DNA from 2 places in the Lactobacillus juensis genome. Region 2 is predicted to be linked to the other one. Evidence: riboswitches for the same ligand, from Rfam matches in the RefSeq annotation. Region 2 holds a riboswitch; the other holds the start of a gene.
What was found. A riboswitch is a leader RNA that binds a small molecule or an ion and turns the genes downstream of it on or off. The one in region 2 is predicted to bind FMN.
Positions count from the first base shown of each region.

Region 1: another riboswitch for FMN. It lies ahead of AAA926_RS01900 (ECF transporter S component); the one in region 2 lies ahead of ribD (bifunctional diaminohydroxyphosphoribosylaminopyrimidine deaminase/5-amino-6-(5-phosphoribosylamino)uracil reductase RibD).

Region 1 covers NZ_BTTS01000001.1:377,669-392,521, forward strand. The annotation lists gene dprA (DNA-processing protein DprA) at 29-880, opposite strand; gene rnhB (ribonuclease HII) at 925-1,680, opposite strand; gene ylqF (ribosome biogenesis GTPase YlqF) at 1,677-2,516, opposite strand; gene AAA926_RS01845 (YozE family protein) at 2,568-2,798, opposite strand; gene AAA926_RS01850 (DegV family protein) at 2,802-3,662, opposite strand; gene trhA (PAQR family membrane homeostasis protein TrhA) at 3,783-4,448, shown strand; gene AAA926_RS01860 (CCA tRNA nucleotidyltransferase) at 4,450-5,649, opposite strand; gene AAA926_RS01865 (YitT family protein) at 5,732-6,619, shown strand; gene AAA926_RS01870 (tetratricopeptide repeat protein) at 6,772-8,028, opposite strand; gene hbs (non-specific DNA-binding protein Hbs) at 8,153-8,428, opposite strand; gene der (ribosome biogenesis GTPase Der) at 8,613-9,923, opposite strand; gene rpsA (30S ribosomal protein S1) at 9,983-11,188, opposite strand; gene cmk ((d)CMP kinase) at 11,261-11,935, opposite strand; gene AAA926_RS01895 (LysM peptidoglycan-binding domain-containing protein) at 11,975-12,451, opposite strand; gene AAA926_RS01900 (ECF transporter S component) at 12,555-13,241, opposite strand; FMN riboswitch at 13,323-13,437, opposite strand; gene AAA926_RS01905 (pseudouridine synthase) at 13,467-14,186, opposite strand; gene scpB (SMC-Scp complex subunit ScpB) at 14,186-14,794, opposite strand; gene AAA926_RS01915 (segregation and condensation protein A) at 14,784-14,853, opposite strand, start outside.
Region 2 covers NZ_BTTS01000003.1:165,399-180,251, reverse strand. The annotation lists gene ribH (6,7-dimethyl-8-ribityllumazine synthase) at 1-418, opposite strand, end outside; gene ribA (GTP cyclohydrolase II) at 421-1,647, opposite strand; gene ribE (riboflavin synthase) at 1,660-2,265, opposite strand; gene ribD (bifunctional diaminohydroxyphosphoribosylaminopyrimidine deaminase/5-amino-6-(5-phosphoribosylamino)uracil reductase RibD) at 2,250-3,311, opposite strand; FMN riboswitch at 3,432-3,565, opposite strand; gene AAA926_RS08700 (hypothetical protein) at 3,673-3,867, opposite strand; gene AAA926_RS08695 (aspartate/glutamate racemase family protein) at 4,020-4,766, opposite strand; gene AAA926_RS08690 (UDP-N-acetylmuramoyl-L-alanyl-D-glutamate--2,6-diaminopimelate ligase) at 4,781-6,352, opposite strand; gene AAA926_RS08685 (sensor histidine kinase) at 6,397-7,551, opposite strand; gene croR (response regulator transcription factor CroR) at 7,556-8,242, opposite strand; gene AAA926_RS08675 (ABC transporter ATP-binding protein) at 8,419-9,387, opposite strand; gene AAA926_RS08670 (ABC transporter permease/substrate-binding protein) at 9,389-10,915, opposite strand; gene AAA926_RS08665 (ABC transporter ATP-binding protein) at 11,114-12,985, opposite strand; gene AAA926_RS08660 (ABC transporter ATP-binding protein) at 12,986-14,710, opposite strand.

The DNA.
Region 1 (14,853 bases), on a different contig from region 2:
ACTCATTTGAGAATAGAATATTTAACTACTAATTGTCAAATCTTTCAAGTTGCAAATCAAAATCAGTGATCGGATAAGCACCTGCTTGAATTAGTTTATTGGGTCCTTGAGATAGTTCACTGGTAATAGGACCAGGTAAAGCATAAATGTCCCGATTTTCTTGTAGAGCTATGTTTGCTGTAATTAGAGAGCCTGACTTCTGCTTTGCCTCAGTAACAATTACACTTTCAGCTATCCCAGCCAAAATTCTGTTTCGCTGGGGAAATCTATAAGGCTTTGGTGGAGTATCAGGCAAATATTCACTCACTAATAAGCCTTTTTGAGCAATTTCTTCTTGCACCTGATGATTTATCTGCGGATAAAAATGGTTTAAACCATTGCCCACCACTGCAATTGTTTGACCATTAAATTTCAGTGCTGCCTTATGTGCCATAACGTCCACACCTTTAGCCAGTCCACTGGCAATAATAAAATCATCTTTTATTAGATTGGGCACAAGTTTATTCAAAACTACTCTGCTATAATTAGTGGCTTGACGGGAGCCGACAATTGTTATGATTTTTTGTTGAAGTAGTTCCCGATTCCCCTGTAAAAATAAAATTAAAGGTGGCTGGTATATTTGTCGTAGTTTTTCGGGATATTCTGCGTCAAAAAAGCTAATAACCCGACATTGCTTTTCTATTCTTCTGATCATTTTATCCGCATATCTGTCATTATAAGCATTCAGACAGACATTTATCAAATTACTGGTCAAATTCAAGTTTTTAATAGTTTGAATATCAATATCAGCAACTTGCAATTGACTAGCAACTTGTAACATCTTAACATATCCAATACCTTTTTGTAATTTTAAGCGCAAAAGAAAATTGGTAATCTTCATAAAAAACCTCCTAAATACAAATACGTAAAAAGGAGGAATATTTTTTATTTATAAAAAGAATTCACTGGTGCAAAAGTTTTACGATGAATTGGCGTTGGTCCATATTTTGCCAGTGCTTGAAGATGAGCTTGAGTGCCATAGCCAGCATTTTCATCAAAATGATACTCGGGATAAATTTTGGCATAGTCTGCCATCAAGTTATCCCTGAATACTTTGGCAACAATTGAAGCAGCAGCAATTGAATTTGATTTAGCGTCACCTTTTATTAACCGAACCTGCGGCAATTTAACCGGTACTTGCATAGCATCAACAAGCAAAGCATCAGGCTTAACGTCTAAATTCTTTACAGCCTCAGCCATTGCCAAACGATCTGCTTCATAAATATTTATTTCATCAATCACTTGCGGACTTTTTAAGCCGATTGCCACACTAACTGCTTCCTTTAAAATTAAGGGATATAATTCTTGGCGGCGACTGGCGCTTAATTTTTTAGAGTCATTGACATCAGTCAAATCAAAGCTGTCATCAATGATTACGGCGGCTGTCACAACAGGACCGGCTAACGGTCCTCTGCCGACTTCATCTACCCCTGCAACAATCTCTTTTTTTGCCCAAAAAGTTTTTTCATAGGCAAATCTTTTTATGAATGCGGCTTTTTTCTTGGCTAATTTTTGCTGACGATTATGATAACTTAGTAAGAGCTTTTGGACACCCACACGAGTATCATTTTCTAAAATACTCAAATCTTCATTATTGAGTGAGCCCTGTGCCAGTAATTTTTTTATTTCACCAATTGTCATAATCGATCCAAAGTAATCCTTCCCACTTTTCCTTTACGCAATCTTTGCAATAAATACATAGAAAACCGATCATAATCGTCACGCATACCATATTCTTCCGTTAGTCCCAGTAACAGATCAGTATCATTAATGTGTTGAATTTCTTCTTTGGAAGTTCTAGCAAACTTGCTTAAATCATTTAAATAGTGTTTACGTAAATTTGCTAATAAAAATAAGGCAACATCATCAGCGCTGAAAACAGTATCCTTAATTGCTCCAAGTGCCGCAAGCTTTAATCCGACTGTTTGATCTTCGAATTTAGGCCACAGAATGCCGGGAGTATCTAAAATCTGAATGTTATCGGCTGTTTTGAGCCAATTTTGCCCTTTGGTTACGCCTGGCTTATTACCAACCTGAGTCACATTGCGACCAACAAGACGGTTAATAATTGTGGACTTGCCACAATTGGGAATTCCAGCTATTGCAACTCTGATGACAGGACTAGTTGCACCTTTTTGTTGTAATTTTTTAATTTTCGCTGCAGCAGCTTTTTTGATCATCTTCACTAGCACTTGCATATTGGTATTATGAAGAGAATCCAGAGCCATCACAAACTTTCCTTTAGTGGTAAACTTTTTCTGCCACCTTTTAGTCATCACTGGATCTGCCAAATCAGCTTTATTTAAAATAATTAAATGCGGTTTGTCACCTACAAGTTTTTCGATCATCGGATTGCGTGACGATTGAGGAATACGTGCATCTAAAACTTCTATAATGACATCAATTAAATTCATTTTATCTTCAAGCTGATTCCGCGCTTTGTTCATATGCCCGGGATACCACTGAATATTAACCATTTTTTGCCTTTCTTACGTGAAAAGGGCCCCATAGCACCTAGGAGCCCTAATTTAATACGTCATCTTTTCACGATACATTTGATATGCTTTGTCAAAAATGCTCATGCTTGGTAAATAGCCAGCATTAAGTTCAAGATAATCAGATAATTTTTCATAATTTTGCTCTTGCTTAGGAAAAGTCTGATCATTTTGTGCATTGTTTGCAAACTGCGCAACTTCATCATTTGAATCAGCATTGCGCTGAGTCATTAGATAGCGATAAAAGCTTTCTCTATATGCCAATTTTTACTCCGTATAATACAAAACTGCATAAGCACCCATCCCTGCATGCGTTGCAATAATAGGACTGGTTTCTCGCACTAAAACGTCAATTTTGGAATTAATATCTTTAATTTTTTGGGCAAAATCGAGTAGCTTTTGCGGTGTGCTGCCTGTTGCAACGTATGAGATACCAACTTCCTTAATTTTTTCTTTGTTGGCCTCAATTTCATCTAAAATGCGCTTATCAAAAGCTAAAGAAAATTTTTTGCCTCTGCCCTTTTTAGCAATTTTCAAATGACCATTCGGCATCTGCAATTCAATGTGTATATTAAGCATGTTGACAATTTTACCAGCCAAAGGACCTAGGCGTCCACCTTTAACCACATTTTCTAAATTGACAATAAGTAAATGCAAACGCTGAGTTTTTTTAATTTTTTCAATATGAGCCAAAATTTCAGGAATACTTTTGCCAGCGGCAATATCTCGCGCGGCTGCCAAAACCTGAAATCCTTCAGAACGATCAGTTAATTCAGAGTCAACTATATGTACCAGATCTGATTTACCAGTTAGCTTAACTGCCTGACGAGCCGCATCAATTGTGCCGCTTAATACCTTCGCCAAAAATATGCCAATGACTTCGCTACCATCTTTAGTTAACTCATTAATCGTATCAACCATGGTTCCTATAGGTGGTTGACTCGTAGTTGGCAACTTTTTAGATTCACTCATTTTTTGGACAAATTGCTGTCTGGTTATTTCCACTCCGTCAAGATAAGTATCACCATCGATTGTGACCGATAAAGGCACAACGGTGATATGATATTTTTTTATTTCTTCCGGTGTTAATTGCGCGGAAGAATCAGTCAAAATTTTTATTTCTGACAACGTACTCGCCCTCAATTCTGATTTGATGTTCTCATTTATGATAGAATGTGAACTGTATTAATTATAATTATTATAGCAAAAAAACTAGTAAAAAAAAGAAAGCGAACAAACTGTTTCATAATGAAATTGCAAAAAATTTGGCAGGAACCTGCGCAGAGATCAAAAACATATTACTTAGTAGATAACATTCTTAGTGCTGTCACGCATGGAATTGGCTTTTGCCTAGCAGTTGCAGGATTAGTGCTACTAATTATTAAAGCCGTTTCAACTCATAGTCCCCTGAGAATTGTTACATTTACTATTTATGGTTCATGTTTGCTGCTGCTTTATCTTTTCTCTACACTTTTTCATAGTCTCATCTTCACTCGAGCCCGCAATGTTTTCCAAATTTTTGATCATTCATCAATTTTTTTGCTGATTGCAGGATCATACACTCCCTTTTCCCTGGTAGCGATTGGTGGCAAATGGGGCATAATGTTGTTTACTCTAGTTTGGCTAATTGCAATATTTGGTATCATTTACTACATTTTTAACCGAGGTAAACATGTCATATTAGATACTATTTTATATGTAGCCATGGGTTGGCTAGTAATTTTAGCTGGTAACCATTTGTATGTTCGGCTCAGTCCTGTTGGATTTTGGCTTTTAGTTAGCGGCGGTGTAGCTTATACGGTAGGTGCCCTATTGTATACAATGAAAAGAATTCCCTTTATTCACGTAATTTGGCACCTATTTGTCATTTTAGGCTCAACTTTAATGTTTTTCTCTGTGCTATTCTACGTCTAGGTTAATCTATTTGCTGCAAATAGTCTTGAATATCATCCTCAGAGTTGTTTAACTCACCTGCAATAACTTTTTGCTTAATTTGATTGAGGATTTGGCCCAATTTCGGACCAGGTTTTATACCGTTTGCAATTAAAAATTGTCCGTCAACAGCTAATTCTGACATTGACTTGATTGGCAAAGCAGTATAGCGGTCGACCAATGCTTCGGAATTGACTGGCTGTCCTAAAATATGCGCCACATCTATTGTGTTTAGCAAGATTTCCTTGCCAGCATTAAACAGTTCAAGATCAGAAGGCGATTTCTCAGAAATCAAATCAAACAGAGCCACAATTTTTCTAACTTTTTCTGTCATAGCATTTGAATTTTTCCAATCACGCATGAAACGAGCTATTTGGTCATCTGAAATTTTTAACAAAATAATAATTATAGACCATAGGCTAGTTTCCATACTGGGATTAAATTTCAATTTTGGATATATTGCCAATAAATCACTTTTACCAGCAAAATCTGGCACACTTTCACTTAATTTAGTTTGTAAAAAGATTTTGAAGGCATCCCGGGAATTTATTCCAGTACCCATTTTGACAAATTCATCACGAATTCTTTCGACTGAAATCTTGGACAATAACTGATGTAAGTCACTTACTGCTTCTTTAGTTTGAGATTCAATATCAAAATTAAGCTGACTCATGAAGCGGACTGCTCTCATCATACGTAAAGCATCTTCATGAAATCTTTTCATAGGATCTCCTACTGCTTTAATAAGGTGCTTTTGCAAATCCCCTAATCCATTAAAAAGATCGATTACTTCACCGGTTCTATTCATTGCCAATGCATTGATGGTAAAATCGCGCCTTTTCAAATCTTCAGCCAGATTTTGCACAAAAGTGACATGATCCGGTCTGCGAAAGTCTTGGTAGCCTGATTCTGTTCTAAACGTGGTAATTTCATAACTAGCGCCATCATTTAAAACAGTAACTGTACCATGTTTAATTCCCGTATCGATAGTTTTGGGAAAGAGTCTTTTTACTTCTTCTGGATATGCGCTACTAGCAATATCAATGTCATGAATGGGTCTGTTTAAAATCAAATCACGGATTGACCCTCCAACAAAATAAGCTTCATAGCCAGCTTGTTCTAATTGCTTAAGCACTGGAAACGCGGCTGTAAAAATCGGTGGTAAATTATTTATTTTTAACATTATTTTATCAACTCATTTATCTGTGTTTTTATTTTTAATTTGTGGTAGTTTTAAAGTACTAATTTAAAGGAAAAGTTCTATTATGCAAAAAAACAACAAAAGAATTATTTTTGAACTTATAATGATTATGATTGGCTGTGGCATTTATGGCCTCAGTCTTGACATGATCTCAGTGCCAAACCAGCTCACAGATGGTGGCATTAGTGGCATTACTTTGCTTTTGAGACACTTCTGGGGCATTAATATGGGCCTGTCATCTCTGTTATTAAATATCCCTTTAATTATTTTGGGCTATCGTTTCATGGGGAAAAGACTCTTAGCCTATACTATCTGGGGAACCTTATGGCTGTCATTTTTCTTATGGTTCTGGCGCTTAATTCCTATTATATATCAATTGAACTTAGAACACGACCTCTTCTTATCCGCGATACTTGCCGGAACACTTTCTGGTCTTGGTCTGGGCCTGGTTTTTCGATATAACGGCACTTCCGGAGGGACAGACATCATTGCCCGCATTATGCAAATGAAATATGGCATGTCTTCTGGCAAAGTTTTATTGTTCTGTGACACGATTATTTTATTGTCATCTCTATCATATTTAGACCTTAAGCATATTATGTATACCCTGGTAGCTGCATTCATTCTTTCCAGGGTGATGGATGCAGTGCAACAAGGAGCCTATTCTGCACGTGGCTTAATTATTATTTCGGATAATTATCAGCAAATAGCCAAAATGATAGACCTTAAATTAGACCGAGGCTTTACTTATTTTGAAGCTCGCGGTGGTTATAAAAAAACTAAGCGCCCTGTAATCTATCTGGTAGTTTCTCCACGAGAAATTCCATTAGTAAAAGAGTTAATAGCTGCAGAAGACCCTCAGGCTTTTGTAAGCGTCATTGAAGTACATGAAGTCTTAGGAGAGGGTTTTACTTATAAGCAAAAAAGCCATCATCTTTTGATTAGAAAATAATTTTTAACTTCAAGCTAATTCAGTGAGAGCTAGTAAAAAACAACAGGCTAATAAACCTATAATGATCTATTAGCCTGTTAAATTTTTAAATAGTGAAATTTGAACAAAAGTAAGAGATATTTTTTATCTGCTAACTGCTTGTGTACTTCCCATTATGTCCGTAATTCATCATATAAATCCTGCATTTCAGTATCTTCGGGTTCAAGTTTCAAATACGAATTTAGTAACTCACTGACAATCTCTTTAGCATTCGGTTCAGTATTAAAAAAGCGTATCATTTGCTTTAAAAAAGTACTATTGTTTTTAAATTCAGGATATGCCAGTAAAAATTCACTTTTGGCTTTTGCGCTCTGGTCTAAATTTTGGTAAGAAAGAGCTAAATTCCAATGAACTTGCGGCTCTAAATCTTCATCGTCAACTTTAGCAAAAAGAGCAATATTTTCTTCATTCTTATTTTCTTTAACATAAAGATTAGACAACTGGATGCGTAAGTCAAAACTTTCAGGAATATTTTTAATCCCCTTTTTTAGCAAGTTTTCAGCAGTATCTAATTCGTTTAGTTTAATTGCTGCTTGTGCACCCTTTTTGTATAAAACTGGATCTAGTTCATTGTAGGCAAGACCGGCCTGAGCAGAACGTAATTCCTGTTCATTATTGTTCTTGTGCTCGTATGCTGTAGTTAGCAAGCGGTACGCATTTACATAATCGGGACTCTGATCAATTACCTCATTTAAGTATTTAATTGCCTGATCGTCTTTATGTAAAGTTAACATAACTAATGCAGCCTGATATTTACTATCAATATCGAGAATATCATTGCCATTTTTAGAAATGATTTCGCCGGCTTCTTCATAACGTCCTAATTTTGCAAGAGTTTGAAAAAGGCGATCATTTAAATTCACTTCACTAAAGGTTTTATGTCGTTTTATTAAATCTTGGTATCTATTAAGAGCCCGTTCATAGTTACCACTAAGATAATCCAGTTCAGCTAAACCAAACTTGACGACATCCTCATCTGGGGCAATTTTTTCTGCTTCTAACAGTTTTTGATAGGCCGTCTCAACCAATCCATTGGTTTGATAATAATCGGCTTGAACTAATAGGCTGTCAAGATAAGAGGAAGAATCAGGAGCAATATTATAGAGCAAAGTTAGACCATCATCATCTTTGCCATCATTTAATAAAATCTCAGCTAAATAAATTTTAAATAGATCCTCTTGGGGAAAGCGTGCAATTAAGCTGCGATATATTTCTTTAGCTAAATCAGAAAAACCCAATCCCACTAAATTTTCAGCTAATGATGCTAAAATTTCAGGTTTATCATTCTCCAAAGCCTTTTTTAATAATATTTTTTCTTGAGAAAAGTCCTGCTGCTCAATTGCATCAAGAAGCTGTTCAGAGTAGCTCATTCTCATTCCTCCATTTTTTTGATCTAAGTATGCCAATCATTGTGGCAATTAATCATTATTAAATGATAACACAAAAAAAGATGATAGCGAATTAGCCACCATCTTTTTAGATAAAACTATTAAGCTATTTAACAGCTTCTTTAAGAGCTTTACCAGGTCTAAATGCTGGCACAACACTTGCTGGAATTTGAATTTCTTTGCCAGTTTGTGGATTACGTCCTTTACGGGCTGCACGCTTACGCACTTCAAAAGTTCCGAAACCAATTAATTGTACTTTTTTGCCTTTAGAAAGGTCATCTTGAATAGAACTAAAAATTGCATCAACAGCTGTAGCCGCATCTTTTTTGGTTAACTTAGTTTTTGATGCAACTTCAGTGACTAATTCTGCTTTATTTGCCATTGGGAATTCACCTCCTGAAACTTGAACCTTACTTTAAGATTCCTGATTAGTTCCTCAAATAAGGAACAAGGAATAAATGATTATTCAAATCACTATTTCCTTGATTTCAAAATAGCACAAAACCCTTGATACAACAAGCAATTTAATCTAAAAATGTGATTTTTATGCATTTGGTAGATACAAACTATTTTCTTTTTCGTGCAATTATCTTAATTGGGGTGCCCGTAAAATCAAAATTTTCCCGTAACTGATTGATCAAAAAGCGTTGATAAGAAAAATGCATTAATTCAGGATCATTTACGAAAACTACAAATGTTGGCGGATTAGTAGACACTTGGGTCATATAATAAACCCGCAATCTTTTACCTTTAATCATTGGTGTAGGCACCAATTTGCTTGCTTCTAATAGGAGATCATTTAATACACTGGACTTAATTCTCTGTTGTTGATTTCGATAAACTGTTTGTACTAGTTTCGGAATCTTTTCTATATTTTGACCAGTTTTAGCCGAGACAAACAAGATTGGAGCATAATCAAGATACTGAAATTCAGTTCGAATAGTTTCTTCAAAGTCTTTGCCACTATTGCTGGTTTTCTTTGGTAAGTCCCATTTATTAACCAAAATAATAAGGCCGCGTCCAGCATCATGAGCATAGCCGGCAACATGTTTATCCTGTTCCCTGATACCTGTACTGGCATCAAGAACCAAGCAGACAACATCAGAATGTTCAATTGCCCCCATCGCTCTCATTACTGAATATTTTTCAGTTTTTTCATAAACTTTTCCTCGCCGTCTGATACCTGCCGTATCTACAATTCTGAATTTTGTGCCGTCTTTAGTTTTAAACGGTGTGTCGACAGCATCTCGGGTGGTTCCTTCTTCGTTATTAACGATCACCCTTTTCTCGCCTACCAAACGATTAACAATTGAAGATTTACCTACATTGGGCCTACCAATAACACTAAATGATATCTGCTCATTATCGTTCACGCTCATATCTTTAGGCAAGCTAGCTACTATTTGATCAAGTAGATCTCCAATACCCGTTCCATGTACACTGGAAATTGGGATTGGATCACCAAAACCTAAACTGTAAAAGTCATAAATGTCCATGCGTTGTTCAGGATTATCTGCTTTGTTAACTGCTAAAATCACTGGCTTTTTAGTTTGATAAAGCATTTGAGCTATCCGTTCATCAAGATTAGTAACATGATTAGTAACATTAGTTAAAAAAACAATGACATCAGCTTCTTCAATCGCTATTTCTGCTTGCGCCCTGATTTCTTCTTCAATATTACTATTTGCCCATGTAATTCCGCCAGTATCTATTAGATCAAACTTATGTCCTAGCCACTCAGCTGGAGCATAATTTCGGTCTCTGGTTACACCTGGTTTATCTTCTACTATTGCTAAACGTTGATTAATAATACGGTTGAAAAGCGTTGATTTACCAACATTAGGCTGTCCTACAATTGCAACTACGGGTAAAACCATTTTTCAGCCTCCTTTTACAAATAAAAAAACCGACTCAAAAGTCGGCTTTTTTTATTAAATTAACGACGATCCTTTAATTGGTCACCAATGATGTCACCTAAAGCAAAGCCACTGTCATCATTATTCATATACTTCTTGTTAACAGAATTGTGATTATAAGAATTACGTGAACGATTTCCTTCATTTTCAGAATTCTTAGGTTCAGCAGCTTTCATAGAAAGTGAAATGCGATGTTCATTAGGGTCAATATTTAAAACTTTAACTTTAACTTTTTGACCAACTTTTAAAACATCACTTGGCTTGTCTACGTGTTTATATGATATTTCTGAAACATGAACTAAACCTTGAATACCATCAGCAACTTCAACAAAAGCGCCAAAGTTAGTTAAAGACTTAACTTCACCTTCAAACACATCACCTTCGTGTAAGTCAGCTGTAGCTTGTTCGAATGGAGAAGGTTCGGTCTGCTTAATTGAAAGGGAGATGCGATGTCTATCATCATCAATACCTATTACTTTAACTTTTACATCTTGGCCAGCCTTTAAAACATCGCTTGGCTTGTCAACATGTTTATATGAAATCTCGGAGATATGAACTAAACCGTCCACGCCGCCTACATCAACAAAAGCGCCAAAGTTAGTTAGACGAGAAACTTTACCTTCAACAACATCACCCACAACTAGTTGTGATGCAACCTTATCAAAAGCTTCTTCACGTTCTTCTTCAATCAAGTCTTTATGAGAAAGGATTAAACGATTCTTACTTGGATCAATCTCTGTAATCTTAAGTTTCATTGTTTTACCAATGAATGGCTTAAGGTCTGAAACGTAACGATTTGAAATTAATGAAGCAGGCAAAAATCCTCTTGTGCCTACATCAACTAATAAACCGCCACGAACAGAAGAGGTTACCGTACCTTCGATTGTTTTGCCTTCTTCAAAGTCTTTTTGCAACTCGTCGTAAGCTTCTCTTTCCTTTAAACGAGTAACTGAAAAGAAAAATTCACCATTTTCCTTATCACCGCCAGCTTTTCTTAAGACTAAAGCTTTGAGTTTATCACCTGGCTTAACTGCCTCACGTAGGTCAACGTTGCGATCCGAAGTGTATTCACGACGCGGAATTACACCTTCAATACCGGCATTTTCAACACCAACATCGATTTGACCTTCTTCAACGTCTAATACTTCAACATCTACAATATCTCCGACCTCAACTCCTTGCATTTGCTTTAATGCATCTAAAAATTGATTACTGTTTTCTGACATTATTTACCTCCCAATATCATACTCTAATTCTAAATGAAAGTTTGATATTTTTCTACTGTTTTATATTCTTTTTTATAGTTTTTTTTGACTTTTTTTAATTTCAGATAAAATTGCCTCGACGACCTGATCAATACTCATAGAAGTTGTGTCTATTTCAACTGCATCCTGTGCTTTTTTTAAAGGTGAAATTTGACGGTGTGAATCCTTGTAATCTCTTTCTGAAATGTCGTGCTCAATTTCTTCAAGAGTTTGACTGGTTTCAATCCCTCTTTCCTTAAAATCGAGCATTCTTCTCTCAGCGCGAGAGTGAACTGAAGCAACCAAAAAGATTTTAACTGCAGCGTGAGGTAAAACAGTAGTGCCAATATCACGGCCATCCATCACCACATTCATTTCACCAGCCATTTGCCTTTGGAGACTAACCATTTTTTCCCTGATGCCGGCTAATGCTGAAACTTGAGACACATTAGCTGAAATTTCAGGAGTACGTATTGCTTGAGTTATATCTTTATTACCGGCATATATTTTCTGCTGGCCATTGTTAAACTTAAATTCAATCTTTTCATGGTCAATTGCAGTCAAAATTCCCTTTTCATCACCATATTTAATGTTATTTTCTCGTGCAATCCAAGTCGATGCTCGATACATTGCGCCAGTATCAATATATGTAAAATTAAGCTTATGGGCAATAATTTTTGCTACAGTACTTTTTCCAGCTGAAGCTGGACCATCAATTGCTATTTGCATTCCAATAAAAAAGGGACCTAAGTCCCAATCCTTTCTAAATTATCTGATTCGTAAAGTTTGTCCTGTATCAACCTGACTATTAGGATCGAGTTGGTTCAATTCTGCTAAATGACCAACTGAAATGTTAAAGTGCTGGGCAATACTAGTCAAAGAATCCCCGTCTTGTACGACATATTGTTTAATCGTAACGCGTTTCTTTTTAGGCTTAGTTGGAGTTTTTTTGGATGATTTCGGCTTCGGCTTAGCCTTGGCTTTAATTTCTTTGTTTTTTACAGGCGCAACCTTAGCTTTTGTCTTAGTATGTGCTTTTTTGCTAGTCTTACGTACTTCGACTACTTTTTCATGTGAATTATTGTTTGCTGCCAAATGATGAACCACAGGCACAAGACTAATAAGAACAACTATAATCAGTATTATCAAAGCAATCCAGCCTTTTGATACAGAAGAATAAGTTTCTACTCTTGGCTTTTGTGGACGCTCATAGTGCTGATATGGTCCCTTAGGGTAATTATTCATCTAAAAAACCTCCTTACCTAACCTGTTTAATTTTAGCATATTTAACATTTAAGTGGACAAAAAAATCGGTCATTTACTAGACCGATTTGCAATATTTTAAAATTTAGTTTTTAAGATTGAAATTTTTTCTGACAAAAGGTTTGAAAGTTCTTAAAACGGTTTCAAACAGCAAATAAACTACAACACCGTTAATAGTTCCTTTTAACAAATTAAACGGGACTATTATGCCAAAAATGTATGCGCTCATTGAAGGAATATGCAATAATTTACCCAAGTAAACTTTTTCAGTAAAAGAAAGCAAACCAGAATATCCATGGATTGCCGGCAGGTTTGGCACAGTAGTTACTGCATAAAACGGTGTCAAAACTAATGCATTTAGTACGGATAGCACGAAGGCCATTGCTAAAATACCGAGAACAATACCTACAATTGGTTTTAAATATTTTTTAGAAAAATTTTTCTCATCTTTGCTAATATTTTTTGTTAAATAATAAAATGGCAAAGCAAAAGATATTGATGCCAGAAAAGCCGCAGACTGACCCACTAAACTAGGTAAAGCAAAACCTTTATAAATTAAATTAATCAGCATTCTGACAAAAGCAATAAAGATACCAGGTCCAGGCCCGAATAAAAATGTCCCAATAGTGATTACGACATCCGAGAAGTCAAATTTTAAAAAACTAGTTATTGGCAATGGTATCTCCAATAGCATTAATACATAGGCAATTGTACCAATTAAAGTATAAGCCAATATATTTACCAAATTATTTCTGCTTTTTTTTTGCAAAATTCTTACCTCCAAAAAACTCGGTCTGTTGCTTCTAGCAACAGACCGAGTAAAAGTAAGCTTTAGATCTTGGCTTTTAGTTTAGTCTGTCTTCTTTCATCTAGACTCTAACTATCGGTATCTCAATAGATTCCACCACTTGCGTGGGTCGTGGACTTGCACCACCGGTCGGGACTTTCACCCTGCCATGAAGACAACAAACTTATTTATCAAATTTCACATACTATACTAATCTACGTTTTTTAATCTGTCAACTTCCTCATGAGACAATTCTCGGTACATTCCTGAAATAAGAGAATCAAGTGTAAGAAAAGCATATTTCTCGCGAGCTAATTTCTCTACCTGGTGGTGAACAGCCTTGAACATTCTTTTTACCTGGTGATACTGGCCTTCATGAATTGTCAATTGCACTATTTGATTATTCTTTTTACGATCTGTTCTAATAACCTTAACTTTTGCGGGAGCACAGCGATGGCGATCAATTTTAACTCCATGCTTCAGCTGACTGATTTCATCAGGCGTAAGAATGCCAGAAATCTTAGCAACATAAACCTTAGCAACATTGTTTCGCGGATGCATCAGTAAATTGGCTAATTCACCATCATTGGTCATTAAAAGCAGCCCTGAAGTATCATAATCCAGTCTACCAATTGGATAGAGACGATAAGGCAAATTTTTAAAATAATCAACCACCGTTTTTCTGCCTTTATCATCATTAGCAGTTGAAACTACTCCTCGTGGTTTGTAAAAGAGATAAGTATGCAAACTCTCTCGTTCAATTGGTTCACCATCAACCGTGATGTTACTGAAGGTATCCACTTTAGTACCAAGTTTAGTTACCACGTTACCATCAACAGTGACTCGGCCTTCCGTAATCATTTTTTCAGCCTTGCGCCTGGAAGCAATACCCGCTTCAGCAATTACTTTTTGCAACCGTTCTAAAACCATTATTTTTCTCCTTTTTGAGTTTTGGCAATATTTTTATCAGCTTGACCCTTAGCTGCAAACAAATCTATTTCGCCTTCACTATTAATGCTATCATCTTCAAAATCTTCTATTAGTGGTAAATCAGCTAAACTATGATACCCGAAATACTGCAAAAAATACTCACTCGTTATGTATAAATTAGGATGACCGGGAGCATCTTTTTTTCCATTAATTTTTACCAGTCCACGCCAAATCAGCGTCTGTAAGGCTCCAGATGAATTAACACCCCTGATGTCATCTATTTCTACACGAGTGATCGGCTGGCGATAGGCAATAATAGATAAAATTTCTAGCGCTGATTGGCTTAAGCTCTTAGATAAATCTTTTTGAAAAAAGTTTTCAATTATCTTGCCTGCCTCTGGCCTGGTGGTCAGTTTGTAAATATCATTGAGATGCTGGATTTGTAACCCTGAATCAGGATTTTTTTGTAGTTTTTCCCGTAAATTTTTGCTGAGTTCGCGCAATGCAGGTTTACCAACCTGCAAAAGTTCGCATAAGTTGCTGGTGTCAATACCATTATCACCGGCAACATATAATAGCGCTTCTAACTGCGCCATTTTATTTATCATTACTTCCAACTCTTTCCAAATTCAGGTCACCAAACGTCCTCTTTTGTTTTACCCGAATT
Region 2 (14,853 bases):
ATTCTGCACCTTTATTGCCCGATTTACCACCGGCACGATCCGTAGCTTGTGCCACCGTATCAGTCATTAACACGCCAAACATCACTGGTACTGTGCCATTTGCTGATGCTGCTGCCAGCTGCGACGTAGTGCCTTCACAAACATAGGTAAAGTGAGCAGTTTCGCCCCGAATTACTGCTCCGAGTGCAATGATGCCATCGACTTTGCCACTCTTTGCCAAGCAGTTGACGGTACGAGCAATTTCGAAGGCTCCAGGTACTCTCACAATCACAATATTTTCATCTTTCACGCCCGATTTTTTTAATTGTGACACTGCTCCAGAAAGCAAACGGTCTGTGACCACACCATTAAACTGAGCAACAACAATCCCAATCTTTTTATCTTGTCCTTGAGCAATGTTTCCGTTAATTTCTTTCATAATTAATCCACCTCATTTAAAATATGATTCATTTCATGTTTTTTAGTTGCCAAATATTTTTTATTTTCTTCAGTCATGCCCACTTCAACTGGAATGCGTTCAGTAACTTTAATGCCATAGTTTTCTAATTGCGCTACTTTATCCGGGTTATTAGTCATTAATTTAACTTCGTTAACGCCCTTTTGTCTTAAAATTTCAGCAGCGACATTGTAGCGACGAGCATCAACCGGCAAGCCTAGATGCTGGTTAGCTTCTACCGTATTCATACCCTCATCTTGCAATTTATAGGCTCGTAACTTGTTTTCCAGACCAATTCCCCGACCTTCTTGACGCAAGTATAAAACCGCTCCTGAACCATTTTCTTCAATTTTAGTTAGTGCTTCTGCAAGTTGAGCGCCACAATCACAACGCTTAGAACCAAACACATCTCCCGTTAAGCATTCACTGTGAAGCCGCAATAAAAGGGGCTCACCTTTTTTAATTTCGCCTTTGCTAATTAACAAAGTAGGTTGCTTTTCGGGATGCTTGGTATCTCTAAACCCTTCAAGCTGGAAATGACCGTACTTGGTAGGAAAATCGACCTTAGTAAAAGATTCAATCCTCAAATCTTTGTTTTCCTGATTTTTACGGTACTCAATTAACTCCTCAATGGTCAAATAAGGAATGCCTAGTCCTTCTGCTAAAGCTTTCAAATCTTTACGTCTGGCCATCGTCCCATCTTTTTTAATACACTCACAGATAAAGCCAACAGGAGCAACGCCAGCTAGTCTTGCCAAATCTAAGGCTGCTTCCGTATGACCAGTCCGCTCCAGCACGCCACCTTCTTTAGCTACTAACGGAAAAACATGTCCAGGATGGTAAAAATCAGCCCATTGGCTATTAGGATCTGCCAATTTTTTAATAGTCTTTGCCCGATCAAAAGCTGAAATTCCTGTTGTGGTCTCAGTGGAATCAACACTAAGAGTAAAAGCTGTGCCAAAAGTATCATTCGAACCAGTTTCAATTGGTTTCAACTGCAAACGATCGGCATAAGCTTTGCTCATCGGCACGCATAATAATCCGCGAGCCTTAGTGATCATCATGTTAACCGCCTGTGGCGTGACTTTTTCTGCTAAACCAATCATATCCCCTTCAGACTCGCGTTGCGGTGAATCAGCCACAATTACCAATCCACCATTTAGCATGTGCTGCAATACTTTCCGTATTTTTTCATTCAATTTTTCTGTCATTTTTTTCCTCCATCAAAATTCCTTTTTCCATGCCTGAATTTGCTTTACTGCATAGCGACCAATCATATCTACTTCAATATTTGCTTTATCGCCTACCTGGTAGTGAGCCAAAGTAGTATTTTGGATGGTATAAGGTATTAAACTTACCCCAAAATGATCATTTGCTGCCATCGTGACAGTTAAACTGATGCCATCAATAGCAATTGATCCTTTTTCAACAATAAAGGGATCATACTTATGTGGCACTGCGAATTCCAATTCAATAGAATTTTCGTTTTCAACTCGTTTTACCAGCTCAGCTGTAGTATCAATGTGTCCTGCAACAATATGGCCATCAAGTTTGCCGTTCAGTGATAGTGAGGGTTCCAAATTAACTAAACTGCCTTTTTGCAAATTGCCTAGATTGGTTCTTTTCATTGTTTCTGGCATTACATCAACTGCAAAGTCATTATCGCTCCAATCGGTAACAGTCAAACAAATACCATTAACAGCGATACTTGCTCCTAATGGCAAATCTTTTTGCATCAATTTTGGCGCACAAATACCTAGTCTTGCATGTTGCTCACTAATTTCCAAACGGGTAATCGTACCTGTTGTTTGAATTATTCCTGTAAACATTCTTTTCTCCTCACGCGAATTCTTACATCTTGGTTTAAACTTTTAACATCCAATAATTGGTAGTGACTTATTTCTGTTAAAGCCTGTCCGAACACGGCTGGAAGGGCAGTGCCACCCAAAACGATAGGTGCAACATATGCCACAATTTCATCTACTAAATCTGCTGCTACAAACTGAGCTTGTATATTGCTGCCGCCCTCAACTAACAGCGATTGAATTTCATGTTCAGCTAGCAGCTGTACTACTTTTGCAGGTGTCCATTTGCTAGCAGTATAGCAACACACATTTTCTCTAACCTTTTGAGTTAAATTTGTTTCACTCAGTAACCAAATTTGACCGCGAGTCTTAAACATTTGACTGGTAAAGTCCAACCGATTGGCATCCTTAGTTAACACAATCCTAATAGGTGGATGTGGTAAGTTTTTTATTCTGACAGTTAACAGCGGATTGTCGATGCGTAATGTGTTTGCACCAATTAAAATGGCTTGATTTTGCAGGCGCAATTTTTGTACATCCACTTGAGCCGCATCCCCAGTCAACAGTGTTCTCCTTTTGCCCGCAGCATTAATTTTGCCATCAATAGACATCGCATATTTAAGTGTCACAAAAGGTCTCTTTTGTTGATAAAAAAAGTTATACGCAACATTTAAATTTTCAGTGCCACCAATGACTTCAGTCTGAACGCCATGACTTTCTAAATATTTAATGCCCTTACCTGCTACAATTTGATGAGGATCAACCTGACCGATAACTACTCTTTTGATTCCAGCTTCGGCTACTTTTTTGCAACAAGGTGGCTGTTTGCCATAATGACTGCAAGGCTCTAAAGTGACATACAAAGTTGCTCCTTGCGCCTCTTTAGGATCGGCTAAGTGCGACAGCGTATTCACTTCCGCATGTTCTCTGCCAAATTGATGGTGGTAGCCAGTTGCTAAAACCTGATCATCTTTAACTAAAACCGCACCAACTAAGGGATTTGTCCAAGTCATCCCTTCTGCTTTCACAGCTTCTTGGGCTGCCATTTGCATATAATCCTTATCCTGCACTAATTTCACTTCCTAAGCATTAAAAAACCTCGTTGATTCCATCAACGAGGCTTATTTTATATTCATCAAATAAGATTTCAGCGAAGTTTAATAACGACGCGAGTTTTCTGTTTAATCTTGTTTGTTCTTCTCCCATCCAGACTTTAACTGTCGGTACTAGACTTGCACTAGTTCCACCGCAAAACGCGGGTCACGGACTTCAATTATCAATTGTCACCGTCGGTAAGGAATTACACCCTGCCCCGAAGAAACCGTATTCAACTATTTTTAGTATAATATAGTTATGCCCTATCGGCAATAGCAATTTATTGTTTTATATAATTATATACATGATAAGCTTAAACTTAATCAAAATTATTCCTTAAAACTTCCAATCAGACAAATGGAGAGGGATATTATTGTTTTTACCAAAATATTTTCTAAAAGCAGTGCCAAATGACAAATGATCTTTAAGATGATTGCGATAAGCGTCTCTAATACTAAAAATTACTGTCACTGCTAAATTAGTAGTCACAATTATCAGTATGCCAATAAATATATATAAAAGGTATAGCATTTTGGGTCTCCCTGTTTTTAACTGTATTACTTTTCTAATACACTACTACCTGATGGCAACATTGTCAATACCCTTTTTAAGAAAAATAAATAGACTAACAATCAAATTGATTACTAGTCTATTTTAATTTAATATGTAAAACTTACATTTTATTAATACATATATTTCTCTATGGCTGTTTTCGGATCCATTCCTGCACGAATTTTTAGTTCTAATTCAATTGCCACATCAGCCATGATCACCTGGGGATCAATGACATTATAGGGATGATCTGGCGCTTTTTCCTGAGCTAGCGACAATTCTGTGCAGCCTAGTAGAATTACATTACAACCATATTGCTCATGCATTGTGCGTAATATGCGGTGGTAAAGTTCACCATTCACCACGCCTTTTTCCTTAATGTTGGAATAAATCAGCTCAGTAACCATTGGTTGAATCTCAGGACCACCCAGCTCTACTTCACGACCTACCTGCTTAATTTCGTCTTCGTACAGATGGTCATAAATTGACCCTTCGGTAGCAATTAGACCTATCTTTTTCTCTTCTGGATAATCAGTTATAAATTTATGCACGGCAATGCGCATCATATGCAAAAAAGGAATGTCTGTTAGCTTTACCAGATCATCATAACAATAGTGAGCTGTATTACACGGCATTACAAAAAAATCCGGTTTTAGCTGGGCTTGTTGGAGCACATCCTCACGCAAAGCAGTGAAAAAATTAGGTTTGCTATGATCTTTGATATAAGCCGTGCGATCAGGAACTTGGGCATCATTAACCAAAATATAATTTAAATAGTCCTGATCTTTAGTAATTTTGATGCGGTGATTAATCATGCGAACAAAGCTCTCTGTTGCAATAGTACCCATACCGCCAATAATACTAAAAAAATGTTTCATTAATACCTGCGTTTCTAACTTCTAAAGTGTTCTTTTTGTCCTTCAAGTTCATCAATTGCTTGTTGTGCAACTGTAATATCAGAGGGATAAGGTGTATCTACGCCGCGCACTTTTTGAAAACCGTCCTCACCTTTACCACAGATTAGAACAATATCTCCTTTATTTGACATATTAATAGCATCATATATGGCCTTTTTACGATCCAGTTCTATTGTCACATCAACTTTAGAATGATCAATGCCGGCATCAATCTCCTGGGCAATTTCTTTTGGATCTTCAAATCCCGGATCATCAGTAGTCAAATAGGCTTTATCAGCATAGGCATTTAAACTGTGGCTAAAACCAGGACGGCGAGAAATTCCTTTATCGCCAGGAGCTCCTACAACCACAATAATTTTGGGATTATTAAATTCGCGCTGCATAAAGCCCATAAGTGCCATCATGGAAGCTTCGTTATGTGCATAATCTACAACCACTACACCATGGTCTTTGGTCACTTCTGTCTGCATCCGTCCCGGAACAGTTACTTGACCAATTCCTTTAGCAGCATCGTCATGATCCATTCCGGCCAGTCCGGCTCCAATTACTGCAGCCGTACCGTTTGATTCGTTAAAATCACCCAGCATTTTTAACTGGTAATCACCGGCTATTTTAAGTTGCTTAGCTTTATCACTAACACATAATACCTGGAATTTAGTCTGAGCCATATCAAGTTCCTCGGTTGCAAAACGAAAATCAATGGTCTGTTTTAAGTTAGGATTAGTAAATTTTTCAGCAGCAAATAAGTAGATACTGTCTGGATCAGTAGTAGTCGTAGCAGCAGCATAAACTTCGTCAAAGTGGTCAGTCTGAGCGTTAATAATACACTTGCGCGCATTAACTAATAATTGCAGTTTGCAATGCAAATAATCAGCAAAGTTAGGATGCTCATTAGGGCCAATATGGTCAGGCGTAATGTTTAAGAAAAAGCCTAAGTCATAAGTTAGTCCAAACACCCTGTTTTTCTTATATGCCTGGCTGGAAACTTCCATCACCATGTGCGTCATGCCGTTATCCACAGCTGTTCGCATGTCACGGAACAAGTCAAGGGATTCTGGTGTGGTTAAGCTGGATTTAAAAGTATCATCTTTTTTCTGGCCTACAACTGTGTTGACAGAAGAAATCAGTGCAGTTTTACCACCATTGACTTGATCCAGCATTCCTTTTAGAAAATAAGCAGTAGTGGTTTTACCTTTAGTACCAGTAATAGCAATTAAATATAAATCATCTTGAGGAAAGCGGAAAAAGGCTGCAGATAATAGAGCCATTGCCTTAGAAACATTGCGCACAATCAGTGCATGCATTCCCTTGCCTTCTGGATATGGTTGCTCTGCTACATAACAGTTGGCACCATTTGCTTTGGCCATTGACAAAAATGTAGGACGAAACCCAGCACCTTTACAAAAGAACAGTGTATTGGTTTGAACATCCCGTGAATCATATGACACATATTCCATTTTTGACGGGACGGTGTCCTGAACAGCACTCGATTTAAGCAGATGGTGCTCTTTTAAAATTAAAATACAGGTATTTAAAGAAATACTCATGCTATACTCCTCTATTTATTATCTCAGTCAAAATTATACCACAGCTATGCTGGAGTTTTTTCACTCTTTAGGTTCAAAGGCAGACAAATAATGAAACGGGTCCAATCTTTATCAGATTCACAACGAATCTTGCCGTGATGAAGATCAACAATGCTTTTGGTAATTGACAGACCTAATCCAGTACCACCTGTTTTAGTATTGCGAGAACCTTCAACTCTGTAAAACCGTTCAAATATTTTCTTTAGCGACTCTTCAGGAATTTGGGCACCATTATTTTCTACCCGCAGTTCTACTTCATTGTTGTTAACCAAATTGGCAATTAAATTAATTTGCGTTGCCCCTGTACCATATTTAAGTGCGTTAGTGATGAGATTATTGTATACACGTACCAGCTTTTCTGCATCAGCTTGAATTGTTAAATCTTTGGGTCTTGCTTCTATGTTAAATACTATCCCTTTTTCCTGACCCTCAAATTCAAAACCTGCTGCCACCTGCTCTAACATAGAAAAAATATGTAAAGAGGACAAGTTTAGTTTGGTACTAGTTGATTTTAACGTTGTATACTCAAGCAGATCATGAGCTAATGACTTCATTTGTTCTGCTTTCATATATGCGATATTAAGATATTTTTGTTGATCTGCTGGATCCGACACCCCCGATTTAAGCAAACCTAAATAACCGATAACAGAGGTTAAAGGCGTTCTGATATCATGAGAAACATTACTAATTAGTTCATCTTTAGACTTTTCAATCGCCTTTTCTTCATTAATTGCGGTGACCGTACTATCCACTAATGAGTTAATCGAATCAATTACTTTCTGCAGGTCTGTTTTAACCTTAAAAGAAATTGTATGATCAAAATGTCCTTTGGCAATATAATGCAATTCAGAAATAACGTGTCTTAACTGCATTTGATGATAACGCCGAATTAAGCGCCAATAAAGCACGATCAAATCACCAATACCCATAAAAACGATAAAGGTATTTTGCCAAGACCACAAGTGACGTCCACCAGCAAAAGTAATGGTTCTTTTTAAAAAATAAATACCGTTAACCAGGTTTTTATTTTGTAAAATTGTCAAGTTGATTAAAATAATCACCGATAGGTTTAACAATAACAGCAAGATCACCGTTATAACGCCTTCAGCAAACAACTCGCTTTTTTCAGCAGCTGTCAGCTTGACTCTTTCTTTTTTCATCTAGCTAAGCCTCAACTTTATAGCCTACACCCCAAACTGTTTGAATAACATCTTCGCCGCCTGTAGCCGTTTGAATCTTGTCACGCAAGTGGGAAACATGCACCATAACGGTTTTGGCAGAAACTATCGATTCCTGTTGCCAAACTCGTTCAAAAATTTCATCTGCAGAAAACACGCGATTAGGGTGACTGGCGAGAAGATACAGAATACCGAATTCCAAAGCAGTTAACTGAATATCTTTGCCATCAATCGTTTTTACTTCATGTGAATCACGGTTAATAATAAGCGGCCCAACCTCAAGAATGTCAGGTTCATCATCTTTGACCTGCTTTTGACTGCGACGTAAAAGTGAGCGAACCCGTGCCATTACCTCTAATGGATTAAACGGCTTTGACACATAGTCATCAGCCCCCGTAATCAAACCCTGGATTTTGTCCATGTCACCAGTTTTGGCAGACACAATAATAATAGGAATGTCTGAATCCTTACGAACTTCCTTAATAACATCAATTCCACTCATATTAGGCATCATGACATCTAAAATCATTAATGCAATATCAGGAGTGGTAGTTAATTTTGTAATTGCTTCTTTGCCGCTGTAGGCAACTACTGGGGTATACCCTTCATTTTTAAGATAAATACTTAACAGTTCGACGATTTCTTTATCGTCGTCAACAACTAAAATTTTCATAGGGCTAATTTCCCTTCTTTTTACTTATTGATTATATTCGTTTTATTTTTATATTCTACTAAATATAGTGTAGCAGAATCTATGTCTAATATTTTAGACAATTTTGTAACAAACTACTAATATTCAAGCATAACTTTATTGTTTTATTAAAAAAGCCGGATTTTCCAGCTTAGTTTCTACTTTAAACTATTAATATTATTCAGATATGTAACCAGCCATTGCCGATCAACAAGGCCTAAAAAGTCCCCACTGGCATTTTGTACCAGCACTTCATTTTGCTCACTTAAAAGAGTTAACAATTTAGCAATTGTGTCCTCGACATTAATTAACGGCATTGCCGCCCGTGAGCCAGATTCAGCCCGTTTAAATTTAGTCAATAAAGCTGCTTGCTTCAAAGTTGTTTCATATAGGTTGCTGCCTATGCTGCCTCTGAAAAAGTCTCGGACAAAGTTATTAGCCGGATGCCGTAAAATTTCTTCTGGCTGATCAACCTGCAGCAATTGGCCATCCTTCATAATACCAATTCTATCAGCTAAATGGAGTGCCTCGTTCATATCATGCGTCACAAACAAAATAGTATTATGCAGTTGCTTATGCAAGTCAACAACTAGTTCTTGTAAATTTGCTCGAGAAAGTGGATCAAGTGCACTAAAAGGTTCATCCATCAACACGATAGGAGGCTTTGATGCAATAGCCCTTAAAATGCCAATTCTTTGTTGTTCACCACCAGACAGTTCCTGGGGATAACGTTGAGCGTATTCTTGCGGATTGAGACCCACTTTTTGCAGCAGTTGGGCTGCCAATTTTTCCAGATTATCGTTTACCCCTTGAATTTCTGGAATGAGAGTAATATTTTGGGCAACGGTCATATTCGGAAAAAGAGCGATTTGTTGCAACACATAACCAATTTGCCAGCGCAATTTTTGCACATCGTATTCTGTAGTAGGCCGTTCATTAATTAAAACCTGGCCAGAATTTGGGTCTTCCAAACGGTTAATCATTTTAACAGATGTTGTTTTCCCACTACCGGAGTTGCCAACTAGGACAAAAAGTTCACCTTGTTGAATATCAAGATTAAGATCGTTTACTACTATTTTACCGGCAAAAGTTTTTTGTACATGTTCAAATTTAATTGCTGAAGCCATCTTATTTCTCCTTAAGTAAATGCTGTTTTACTAAATAATGATGCGCCACTTGGCCTGGATCCATATTTTTGATATTGACCTCATAATTCATTTCCTGCATTTGCTTTTCAGTGATCTTGCCGGCTAATTTATTTAAACTGTGTACCACTTGGGGATGCCGACGTGCAAAGTCGTTACTCATTAAAGGAGCACCCTGATAAATAGGGAAGTTATGTTTGTCATCTTTTAAAATACTTAAGTGATACTGCCGCAATTCACTGTCAGTTGAATAGGCATCAACGATGTTAACCTTATTTTGGTCTATTGCTTGATAGCGCAGAGCCGGCTCCATTGATTTAACTGGGAAATCAATTTTGTATAGTTTCTTAATTCCTTTAAAACCATCTCCACGGTCAATAAATTCTAAAGTCATACCACCCTTTAACTGATTAGTAATATTAGCCAAATCACTGATTTTCTTTAAATGATTTTTGTTTTTAAAAGAGGTTTTGACAGCCAAAGCATAAGTGTTATCGTAGGCCATTGGTCTAAGTAAAGTAAGTTTATCCTGCTTATTCACTAATTCTTTAGCTTTAGCATAAGTTTCTTTTTCAGATAAACCCGTCGTTTTTACCGGAGTTTTAGCAAAAGTCTCTAAAATAGTACCCGTAAATTCCGGATAAATATCGATCTTACCGTTTTTTAATGCACTAAAGAGAAAAGTAGTCTTACCAAAATTAGGTTTCAACGTCACTTGAACGTGCGCATCACCCTGTTCAATTAATTCTTTGTACATATTAATCAAAATTTCGGGTTCAGAGCCTAGCTTACCAGCAACAGTTATCGTCTCTTTTTGATTAGCAACAGTTTCATAAACACCACTGCCTGCCAAAAATAAAACACTGACAGCTAAAACTCCTAAAGCAGTTTTAACTGAAGCATGTTCTAACCACTTGATCAAGGCACTTAAAATAATAGCCAAGGCACCTGAACAAACTGCGCCGATAATTATTAAAGCAGTATTATTACGGTCAATTCCCAGTAGTATAAAACTACCAAGTCCGCCTGCGCCAATTAATGCTGCCATGGTAGCTGTCCCGATAATTAAAACTAAAGCTGTCCTAATACCAGAAATAATTGTGGGCATAGCTAAAGGTAATTCAACTTTGAGCAGCTTTTGCATGCGCGACATGCCGAACGCATCTGCAGCTTCTTCCAGAGCTGGATCAATTTCTGTTAATCCCAAATAGGTATTCTGAAAGATAGGTAATAAAGCATACACTATCAAGGCAATTACCGCAGGAACTGTTCCTATGCCGACAAGGGGTATTAGCAAACCCAGAAGTGCCAAAGAAGGAATAGTTTGTAATATACTGGCAATTTGCAATAAAAATTCTGCTACTTTGGCATGTTTTACAGTCCAAAAAGCTAGTGGCATTGCAATTACCATAGCAATCAGCAGTGAAATTAATGATATCTGTATATGCTGCAGCAATGCAATCCCTAAATCGCCTCGGCGTTCACTTAAAATTTGGATGATTTGATTCATTTGCGTAATTCCTTTTGTCTATGACAATTTTTTAATTATCCTAAATTACATAAAGATTTTTGTTAATAGCTTTAGACCCAGCTAATTTCTTAAACCTTACCATAACACAAACTTGCGTTCTGTAAGTATTTATTGCTTGCAGGTCTTTTTAAGCAAAAAAATTCCCAGCACCATAATGCTGAGAAAATTTTATCAAAATTACTGTATTTCTTTTTTGCCAGTATATAACTCGTAGTAGTAACCCTTTTGCTTTAGAAGCTGCTCATGGTTACCGGCTTCAATAATATGACCATGATCAAGTACTAAAATCAAGTCCGAGTTAACAATTGTGGAAAGACGGTGGGCAATAACAAAACTTGTACGTCCTGCAAGCAGATTATCCATACCAGCCTGCACTAACTTTTCAGTTTGCGTATCAATGCTGGAAGTTGCCTCATCTAAAATCATGACTGGTTCATCAGCGATCATCGCCCGCGCAATACTGAGAAGCTGCATTTGACCCTGAGACAGGTCTCCGCCATTACCATCGATAATGGTTTTGTAGCCTTCGTCCAAGTGATGAATGAATTCATCAGCATGCGACAAATGCGCTGCTTGATACACATCATCATCACTTGCTTCGGTATTACCAAAGCGGATATTATCCATAACTGTACCAGTAAACATGTGTGTGTCCTGCAATACTATTGATAATGACCGCCTTAAATCATCTTTTTTAATTCTATTAATCGGAATACCGTCATAGGTTATAGTACCAGAATTAATTTCGTAGAAGCGATTAATCATATTGGAAATAGTGGTTTTACCCGCTCCGGTTTCACCAACCAGTGCCACTTTCATACCCGGTTTGGCATCAATCGAAATATCATACAAAATTTGTTTATTAGGCGAATAGCCAAAGTTGACATGATCAAAAACAATATGACCATTGACAGTAACTTTCTTCACTGACCCATCTTTTTGCGGTACATTCCAGTGCCAAGCACCCTTTACATCTTCGTCTTTGGTGATAGTTACATCACCATCATCAACTTCAACTGTCTGATCCTCTAAATCGAAAATTCTTTCCGCACCGGCTAAAGCCATTACGATAGAATTTAACTGTTGTGAAATCTGAGCTATCGGCATTGCAAACTGTTTTGATAATTGCAGAAAGGCACCAATAACCCCTAATGAAAGAGGTGCAATATGGTTGATGGCTACCGCACCACCTAAAACTGCAATTAAAACATAAAGCAAGTTGCCCAAGTTACCCATAATTGGAAATAAAATCGTGGCGTAAGTATGAGCCTTGCCAGATGCTACCTGCAAAGAATCGTTATAAGCATTAAAATCTTGCTCAACTTCAGGCTCATGGCTAAAGACTTTAATTACCTTAAGACCATTAAGCATTTCTTCATTATATCCGTTAACTTGTCCTAATTCTTTTTGCTGCAGCTTAAAGTAATGAGCTGAACGTATCGTTAAAAAGCGGACAACGATAATAGAAAGGGCAAAGACTACTAAAGTAAAAATAGTTAGCTGCCAGCTTAAAATCACCATCGCACCCAAAACAAAAATAAGGTTTAAAGCTGAGTTCATAAACTGTGGAATCGATTGAGAAATCATTTGTTGCAACGTATCAATGTCGTTAGTATAACAGCTCATGATGTCGCCATAATCATTTTCATCGAAATAAGAAATTGGCAATTTTTCCATGTGCTCAAACATTTCCATCCGCACTCTGAATTGGACTTTTTGTGCTAAAACTGCCATTAACATTGCAAAAAGATAATTAGAAATGAATCCAATAGCATAACAGCCAAACATTACCGCAATTGCGTGCAAAAGTGGACCAAAATCTGGTCTGGCCTCTTTGGTTAGCGGAATAATGTAAGTATTTATCAAGCGTTCAATAAACAAGGAACCTAAAACATTCGCAGCAGCCGTGAGAATTATGGCAACTGTAGAACTGATAAGCATCCAAGGACTGGTGCTGGCAACTAATTTAAGCAGACGCCACAGTATTGTAGAACGTTTACCAGAGATTTGGTTATTTTGCTTTTCCACTGCTTTATTCAAATTAATCACCTACTTCTTCTGTTCTTCTTGAAACTTGGCAATCGAGCTGTACAAGTCATTGCGCTGCATCAGTTCTTCATGCGTACCAATATCCTGAATTTTACCATCATCCATGACAATTATTCTGTCTGCATCCTTAATGGATACGATCCTCTGCGAAATAATTATTTTAGTGGTATCCGGCATATTTTCTACCAGTGCTTCGCGGATTTGACGCTCAGTTTGTGTATCAACCGCTGAAGTAGAATCATCCAAAATTAAAATCTTAGGCCTCTTTAGCAATGCCCTTGCAATTGTAATTCTTTGCTTTTGGCCACCGGAAACATTAGCCCCGCCTTGTTCAACCATAGTTTCATACTGGTCAGGCATTTCACGAATAAAATCATCTGCATGAGCAATTTTGGCAGCAGCAATAATTTCTTCATCAGTGGCATTTTCGTCACCCCATTTAAGGTTCTCCTTAATGGTTCCTGAAAACAGAACATTATTTTGCAAAACCATCGCCACGTTGTCACGCAGTGTTTTTAAATCATATGATTTTACATTGTGTCCTGATACCCGAACGGCTCCTGAATCCGTATCATAAAGCCGTGGAATCATTGATACTAAGGTTGATTTTGATGACCCGGTTTTCCCAATAATACCAATTGTCTCACCCGGTTTAATGGTTAAATTGATATTGTTTAAAGCCAGGTTCTTATCATCTGGATCATATTTAAAATTAACGTGATCAAAAATTACTTCACCATTGTTTACATGCTTTAAAGGTTTGCGTGGATTTTCAATTGATGGTTTTTCATTGATAACGTCAGCAATTCTGTGACCACTAGCAGCAGAGACAACCAGTTGAGTAAAGATCATTGCCAACATATTCAAACTGCCTAAGACAGAGTTTGAATATGAAAACATTGAAATAAGCTGACCAGTTTGTAAACTGCCACCAACAATTTCTTTGGCCCCAAACCAGCAAATAGCCAGGTTAGAAATATTTAACACTGCCATAACCACAAGTGAGTTCAATGACATGATTTTTTGTGCAGTTGCAAATAGTCTGTAGATAAAGCCGGCAGATTTTTTAAATTTAACTGTTTGTGCTTCTTCTTGCACATAGGTTTTAACTTCACGAATGCCGCGAATGTTTTCCCGCACTACTTGGTTCATGCGGTCATAGCCCCTAAAAATCTTAGGAAAATACTTGCTGGCACTTTTAATAATGATACCGAGCAGAATGACAAAAACTGGTGCAATCACTACAAATACCAGTGATAATTGGGGACTGACAATAACAGACATGATTATTGAAACCAATAACATCATTGGCGCTCTGACTGCAATTCTAATTAATATTTGATAAGACATCTGAACGTTATTAACGTCAGTCGTCATTCTTGTAACCAAACTGGCACTAGAAAAATTATCAATATTTTCAAAAGAATAGTCTTGCACATGATAAAACATGTCTTTACGCAAATTAGCTGCAAACCCAGCTGCAGCATGAGCAGAGGCATAGCTGGCACCAGAACCCAAAACAAGTGAAAGAACCGTAAACACCAATAAAACAATACCGCTTTTAGTAATGTAGGGCATGTTCCCTTTCATAATGCCATTATCAATTAAAATACCAACCAAATATGGTATTAACATTTCAATGATAACTTCACCAGTGACAAAGAGTGGCGACAGCAAAGACAGTTTTTTATACTGCCTGATTGACTTACGCAACGTGTTAATCATTAAATACCTCTTTCTAATTTGCTAAAACGTTATTTAATTCTTATATGTATCAGTTTAAAAAGGATAAATAGATTCATAGTAAATCTATTTATCCTTTAAAATATATAGTTATCTAAGTATAGCTCTTTTCTTGACAAAAAGCA